DNA from 3 places in the Streptomyces sp. NPDC004065 genome. Region 2 is predicted to be linked to each of the others. Evidence: riboswitches for the same ligand, from Rfam matches in the RefSeq annotation. Region 2 holds a riboswitch; each other region holds the start of a gene.
The links. A riboswitch is a leader RNA that binds a small molecule or an ion and turns the genes downstream of it on or off. The one in region 2 is predicted to bind thiamine pyrophosphate.

Region 1: linked by a shared signal. The riboswitch ahead of thiO (glycine oxidase ThiO) and the one ahead of ACI2LW_RS18640 (thiamine ABC transporter substrate binding subunit) in region 2 are both predicted to bind thiamine pyrophosphate.
Region 3: linked by a shared signal. The riboswitch ahead of thiC (phosphomethylpyrimidine synthase ThiC) and the one ahead of ACI2LW_RS18640 (thiamine ABC transporter substrate binding subunit) in region 2 are both predicted to bind thiamine pyrophosphate.

Annotation. Positions count from the first base shown of each region.
Region 1 is NZ_JBJDQT010000017.1:143,159-145,415, reverse strand. Features, by position in the region: gene thiO (glycine oxidase ThiO) at 1-1,113, opposite strand, end outside; TPP riboswitch at 1,111-1,222, opposite strand; gene ACI2LW_RS19475 (hypothetical protein) at 1,277-1,690, shown strand; gene ACI2LW_RS19470 (NAD(P)/FAD-dependent oxidoreductase) at 1,723-2,257, shown strand, end outside.
Region 2 is NZ_JBJDQT010000016.1:109,622-111,878, reverse strand. Features, by position in the region: gene rlmN (23S rRNA (adenine(2503)-C(2))-methyltransferase RlmN) at 1-927, shown strand, start outside; TPP riboswitch at 1,009-1,115, shown strand; gene ACI2LW_RS18640 (thiamine ABC transporter substrate binding subunit) at 1,196-2,257, shown strand, end outside.
Region 3 is NZ_JBJDQT010000008.1:44,919-47,175, reverse strand. Features, by position in the region: gene thiC (phosphomethylpyrimidine synthase ThiC) at 1-1,369, opposite strand, end outside; TPP riboswitch at 1,362-1,538, opposite strand; gene ACI2LW_RS11880 (YibE/F family protein) at 1,610-2,257, shown strand, end outside.

The sequences.
Region 1 (2,257 bases), on a different contig from region 2:
GCGTGCCACTTCGGGCAGTTCGCCGGTGGCCAGGACGTGCGCCAGGGCGTCGCCGGTGACCGGCACGAGCAGGACGCCGTTGCGGTGGTGCCCGGTGGCCGTCAGCAGCCCGTCCAGCTCGGTGGGGCCCAGCAGCGGCGCGTTGTCGGGCGAGGTCGGGCGCAGCCCCGCGCGGGTCTCGGTCAGCGGCAGCTCGGTGATCCCCGGGACCAGTTCGTGCGCGTCCCGCAGCAGCTGGTACACCCCGCCCGCCGTCACCGTGGTGTCCCAGCCCAGCTCCTCGCTGGTGGCCCCGACGACCAGCTCGCCGCTGAGCCGCGGCACCAGGTAGACGTGGCTGCCGCGGACCACGGCCCGCACGGTGCGGCTCAGGAACGGGGCGTGGCGCCGGGGCACGGTCAGCCGCACCACCTGCCCCTTCACCGGCCGCACCGGCGGCAGCACGTCGTCGGGCACGCCCGCGAGCCGCCCGCTGCGGCTGCCCGCCGCGAGCACCACCTGCCCGGCCCGCAGCGCGGTGCCGTCGCCCAGTACGCAGCCCGTGGCCCGGTCGCCGTCCACGGTGAGGCGCTCGGCCCAGGCGCGGTGCAGGACCACCCCGGTCCGCTCGCACGCGGCCACGAGCGCGGACGCCAGCCGCCGCGGGTCGATCTGGTGGTCGCCGTCCACCCGCAGCCCCCCGCGCACGCCCGGCGCGAGCATCGGCTCCAGGCGCCGGCACTCCCGTCCGGACAGCCACTGCGAGTCCAGGCCGGAACGGCTCTGCAGCGCGTGCAGCTCCCGCAGATGGGCCCGGTCGTCGGCGTCCAGCGCCACCGCGAGCGTGCCGCACCGGCGGTAGCCGAGGTCCTGGCCGGTCAGCTCGGTCAGCTCGGCCGCGAAGTCCGGGTAGCGGCGGGCCGAGGCCAGATTGAGCCCGAGCAGCGTCTGCTCGCCGTAGTGCAGTTCGGTGACGGCGGCGAGCATCCCGGCCGCCACCTGCGCGGCCCCGCCGCCCGGTTCGGGGTCCACCACGGCCGCGGACAGCCCGCGCTGCGCCGCGCGCCAGGCCGTCACCAGCCCGATGATCCCGCCCCCGATGACGAGGACGTCCGACGTACGTGAAGACGGCATGGGCGTCCAGCCCCTCCCTTCGCCGGCATGACCCGGATCAGGTTCGTACGGTCGGAGGCCGCCAGCCTCCCTCTCAGCCCGGTGCGTCCGGGCTCCCGCGAGTGCTTGTACGGTGGCCACCCTAGCCCGCGCGATGCCGAACCCGTAAGGGAGCCTTCCCGTCATGCCCGCCTCACTGGACGGTCTCGTCCTGGCCCCCGTCGCCGACCAGTCCCCGGGCCAGGTCGGCACCCGGACCCGCTTCACCTACCACGAGCGGGACGGGCAGATCTGGGCCGAGTACGCGGGCGGTGACGTCGTACGCGGCCGTCTGCTGGGTACCCGGGAGGGTGACCGGCTGGACTTCCGGTACGTCCAGCTCGGCCGCGACGGCACGACCGCGAGCGGGCACTGCGTGTCCACGGTGGTCGAACTGCCCGACGGCAGGGTGCGGTTGGAGGAGACCTGGCGGTGGGAGTCCCGCCCCGGCAGCGGAACGAGCGTGGTGGAGCAGGTGACCGAGGCCGTGGAGCAGGTGACCGAGGCCGTGGAGCAGGTGACCGAGGCCGTGGAGCAGGTCACCGAGCACGCCCCATGACTGACGGGCCGTCAGTTGACTATGGTGATCAGGTGAGCGACCAGACGCAGGAACAGGGCACGTCACAGCCGCGGCGCGTGGTCGTCGCGGGCGCGGGCATGGCCGGCGTGCAGACCGCGGTAGCCCTGCGCGAGCAGGGCTTCACCGGCACCGTGACACTGATCGGCGCCGAACCCCACCAGCCCTACGACCGGCCCCCGCTGTCCAAGGCGATCCTGCTCGGCAAGGCCGAGGACTCCGCCTTCGACGTCGACTTCGAGGCCCTCGGGCTGGAACTGCGGCTCGGCTGCGAGGCGCTGGCCGTCCGCCCGGACACCCATGTGCTCGACACCTCCGACGGGCCGGTGCCCTACGACGTCCTCGTCCTGGCCACCGGCGCCGAACCGGTCCGGCTGCCGGGCACCGAGGGCGTCCCCGGCGTGCACCTGCTGCGCACCCTCGACGACGCCGGACGCCTGCGGCCGGTGCTCGCCGAGCAGCACGACATCGTGGTCGTCGGAGCCGGCTGGATCGGCGCCGAGTTCGCCACCGCCGCGCGCGAGGCGGGCTGCGCGGTGACCGTCGTGG
Region 2 (2,257 bases):
CAGTGGACCGACATCCCCGCCGCATCGAGGGACAAGCTGCGGGAGGCGCTGCTTCCGGAGCTGATGACGGTCGTGCGGCATCTGTCGACCGACGAGGGCACCACGCGCAAGACGCTGTGGCGGCTGTTCGACGGGACGCTCGTGGAGTCGGTGCTGATGCGCTACCCGGACCGGGTCACCATGTGCATCAGCTCGCAGGCCGGGTGCGGGATGAACTGCCCGTTCTGCGCGACCGGGCAGGCCGGGCTGGACCGGAACCTGTCGACCGCCGAGATCGTGCACCAGATCGTGGACGGCATGCGGGCCCTGCGCGACGGCGAGGTGCCCGGAGGCCCGGCCCGGCTGTCCAACATCGTGTTCATGGGCATGGGCGAGCCCCTCGCCAACTACAAGCGGGTCGTCGGCGCGATCCGCGCCCTGAGCGACCCCGAGCCGGACGGCCTCGGGCTGTCCCAGCGCGGGATCACCGTCTCCACGGTGGGCCTGGTCCCGGCGATCCACCGGTTCGCCGACGAGGGTCTCAAGTGCCGGCTCGCCATCTCCCTGCACGCCCCGGACGACGAGCTGCGCGACACCCTCGTGCCCGTCAACACGCGGTGGAAGGTGCGGGAGGTGCTGGACGCCGGGTTCGAGTACAGCGCGAGGTCCGGGCGCCGGCTGTCCATCGAGTACGCGCTGATCCGCGACATCAACGACCAGGCATGGCGGGGCGACCGGCTCGGCCGGCTGCTCAAGGGCAGGCCCGTGCACGTCAACCTGATCCCGCTCAATCCGACGCCCGGCTCCCGGTGGACCGCCTCGCGGCCCGAGGACGAGAAGGCGTTCGTCCAGGCGATCGCCGCCCACGGCGTACCCGTGACCGTCCGGGACACCCGCGGCCAGGAGATCGACGGGGCGTGCGGACAGCTGGCTGCCACCGAGCGGTAGCCGGGCGGTAGTCTGATTCCGGTCAGTGCCGGTCCGTACGCGAGTGCGGACGGGCAACGTCACATCTTCATATTCCGATTCATATTCCGACAGGGGAGCGCCACAGCGCTGAGAGTGCGGCAACCGGCCGCAGACCCTCTGAACCTCGCCCAGGTCATTCTGGGTAGGAAGTTCGGTCATCACTCGAGCTGTTGCGCCCTGCCCGGCGTCCCCCGCGGACACCGGGCAGGGCCGCGTCTCTTCCTGGCCAACCCCAGGAGGACATCCAGTGCACACGCACTCCAAGACGTTCGCCGCCGTCGCGGTCGGGCTCGGCCTGGTCACGCTGTCCGCGTGCGGGTCGACGCAGGGCAAGGGCGACTCGTCCCCGGCCGCCTCCAGGACGGTGACCCTCGTCAGCCACGACTCGTGGGCCGCGTCCAAGAGCGTCGTCGCCGACTTCGAGAAGAGCTCCGGATACAAGGTCAGGGTGCTGAAGGACGGCGACGCCGGCCAGGCCGTCAACAAGGCCGTCCTGACCAAGGACAACCCGCAGGGCGACGTCTTCTTCGGCGTCGACAACACCCTGCTCTCCCGAGCCCTGGACAACGGCCTGTTCCAGCCGTACGAGGCCAAGGGCCTCGACGCGGTCGGCGCCGCCTACCGGCTCGACAAGGACAAGCACCGGGTCACCCCGGTCGACTACGGCGACATCTGCGTCAACTACGACAAGAAGTACTTCGCCGACCACAAGCTGACCCCGCCGTCCTCCTTCGACGACCTGGTCAAGCCGGAGTACAAGAACCTCCTCGTCACCGAGAACGCGGCCACCTCCTCGCCCGGCCTCGGCTTCCTGCTCGGCAGCGCCGCCCGGTACGGCGACGACGGCTGGCCGGAGTACTGGAAGAAGCTGAAGGCCAACGGCGTCAAGGTCGTCGACGGCTGGGAGCAGGCGTACAACGAGGAGTTCTCCGGCTCTGCGGGCGGCCGGAAGGCCAAGGGCGACCGGCCCCTCGTCGTCTCCTACGCCTCCTCGCCGCCGGCCGAGGTCGTCTACGCCGACCCCCGGCCGAAGACCGCGCCGACCGGCGTCGCGGCCGGCACCTGCTTCCGGCAGATCGAGTTCGCCGGGCTGCTGAGCAACGCGCGGAACGCCGAGGGCGGCAAGGCGTTCCTCGACTTCCTGATCTCCCGGAAGTTCCAGCAGGACATGCCCCTCAACATGTTCGTCTACCCGGTGACCGACAAGGCCGCGGTGCCCGCCGAGTTCACCCGGTTCGGCCCGCCCGCCGAGCACCCCGAGACCATGGCGCCCGACAGGATCGCCGCCCACCGCGACCAGTGGGTCAAG
Region 3 (2,257 bases), on a different contig from region 2:
ACCAGGCGATCATCGCGGCGCCGATGCCCGAGGTGATGTGGTCGTACGCCGGGGCGACGTCCGTGGTCAGCGGGCCGAGCGTATAGAACGGGGCCTCGTCGCAGATCTCCTGCTGGAGGTCGATGTTCTCCTTGATCTTGTGCATCGGGACGTGTCCCGGGCCCTCGATCATGGTCTGTACGCCGAAACGCCGGGCGACGCGGTTGAGCTCCCCGAGCGTGCGCAACTCCGCGAACTGGGCCTCGTCGTTGGCGTCCGCGATCGAGCCCGGCCTCAGACCGTCGCCCAGCGAGTAGGTGACGTCGTAGGCCGCGAGGATCTCGCAGAGCTCCTCGAAGTGCTCGTAGAGGAACGACTCCTTGTGGTGCGCGAGGCACCAGGCCGCCATGATCGAGCCGCCCCGCGAGACGATGCCGGTCTTGCGGTTCGCGGTCAGCGGCACGTACGGCAGGCGCACCCCGGCGTGGACGGTCATGTAGTCCACCCCCTGCTCGGCCTGCTCGATGACGGTGTCCTTGTAGATCTCCCAGGTCAGTTCCTCGGCCCGGCCGTCGACCTTCTCCAGTGCCTGGTAGAGCGGCACCGTGCCGATCGGGACGGGGGAGTTGCGCAGCACCCACTCACGGGTGGTGTGGATGTTCCGGCCGGTGGAGAGGTCCATGACCGTGTCGGCGCCCCAGCGGGTCGCCCAGGTCATCTTCTCGACCTCCTCCTCGATGGACGAGGTCACCGCGGAGTTGCCGATGTTGGCGTTGACCTTCACCAGGAAACGCTTGCCGATGATCATCGGCTCGATCTCCGGGTGGTTGACGTTGGCCGGCAGTACCGCCCGGCCCGCCGCGATCTCCTCGCGGACCACCTCGGCGGAGACGTTCTCCCGGATCGCCACGAACTCCATCTCCGGCGTGATCTCGCCGCGGCGCGCGTAGGCGAGCTGGGTCACCGCCCGGCCGTCACGTCCCCGGCGCGGCTGCCGCGGCCGTCCGGGGAACACCGCGTCGAGATTGCGCAGTCCGCCGCGCGGTGAGGTGTGCCTGATGCCGTCGTCCTCGGGGCGGACGGGTCGGCCCGTGTACTCCTCGGTGTCCCCGCGGGCGACGATCCAGTTCTCCCGCAGCGGTGGCAGGCCCCTGCGGACGTCGGTGGTGACGAGTGGATCGGTGTACGGGCCGGAGGTGTCGTACAGCGTCACCGACTGCCCGTTGGTGAGATGCACCTGACGGACCGGCACCCGTAGATCGGGGCGTGAACCCTCGATGTACGCCTTGTGCCAGCCGACGGACTTCCCGGCCTCCTCGCGCGCCGCGGGGTCGTTCCCGCGGTCGGAGTCCTGCGTGGAGGCAGGCGTGCGTGCGTCCTTGTCGGTCATGAGACCTACTCCCTACGCCGGCATTACCCGGTAACAGGTTCGGCGGTCGACGCAGCGGTTCTCATCCCCCGTACTCCGCCTGGAACAGCGCTTGTTCCACGTGAAACACGGCGAGGATGAGGGTCAGCGCCCTCTCAGCCCGGTGCTCCGAGCTCCCGCGTGTGCAAAGGTGCCTCCACGCTAGCGTCATCCGTGGCGCGGTGAACAGTGGGCCTCCGCCCGGCTTGCGATGATCGACCGGTGACCACCACGCAGCAGTTCCCCCCTCCGCCCTCCGATCCGCACCGCGACGACGGCGGCGGAGACGGTCCGCGGGGCGGTGGCAGGCAGGGCCAGGGGCAGGGCAAGGGGCGCGGAGACGGGTACGGACCGCCTCCGCGCGACCTCGCCCACAGCCACGGTCACGGCCACGGTCACGGGCACGGCCACGGCCCGGCCGCTCCTGTCTCCCGGCACCTGCGCAAAGTCATCGCGGCGGTCCTGATCCCGTTCGCCGCGGCGGTGCTGGCCGGACTCGTCGTCCTGTGGCCCGGCGGCACTCCCTCGCACGAGCGTACGGGCGTGGGTTTCGACCGGCAGACGCAGCGGGCCACGGTCGCGGAACTGGCCGAGGTGAGCTGCGCGTCCGTGAACTCCGCCGGAGGCACCACCGGCGGCGGGGACGCGGCGGCGGGCGCACCCGCCGTGCCGGACCCGGCCGTGGGGGCGCTGCGGCCCGCCACCTGCAAGAGGGCCACCGTCCGGGTCGACTCCGGGAAGGACGAGGGCCGCACCTTCACCGAGATCGTGCGGCCGGACCAGTCACGGCAGCTGCACCGGGGCGAGAAGGTCGTGGTCGCCTACGAGCCCTCCGCGCCACGGGAGTTGCAGTACTCGGTCGTCGACGTC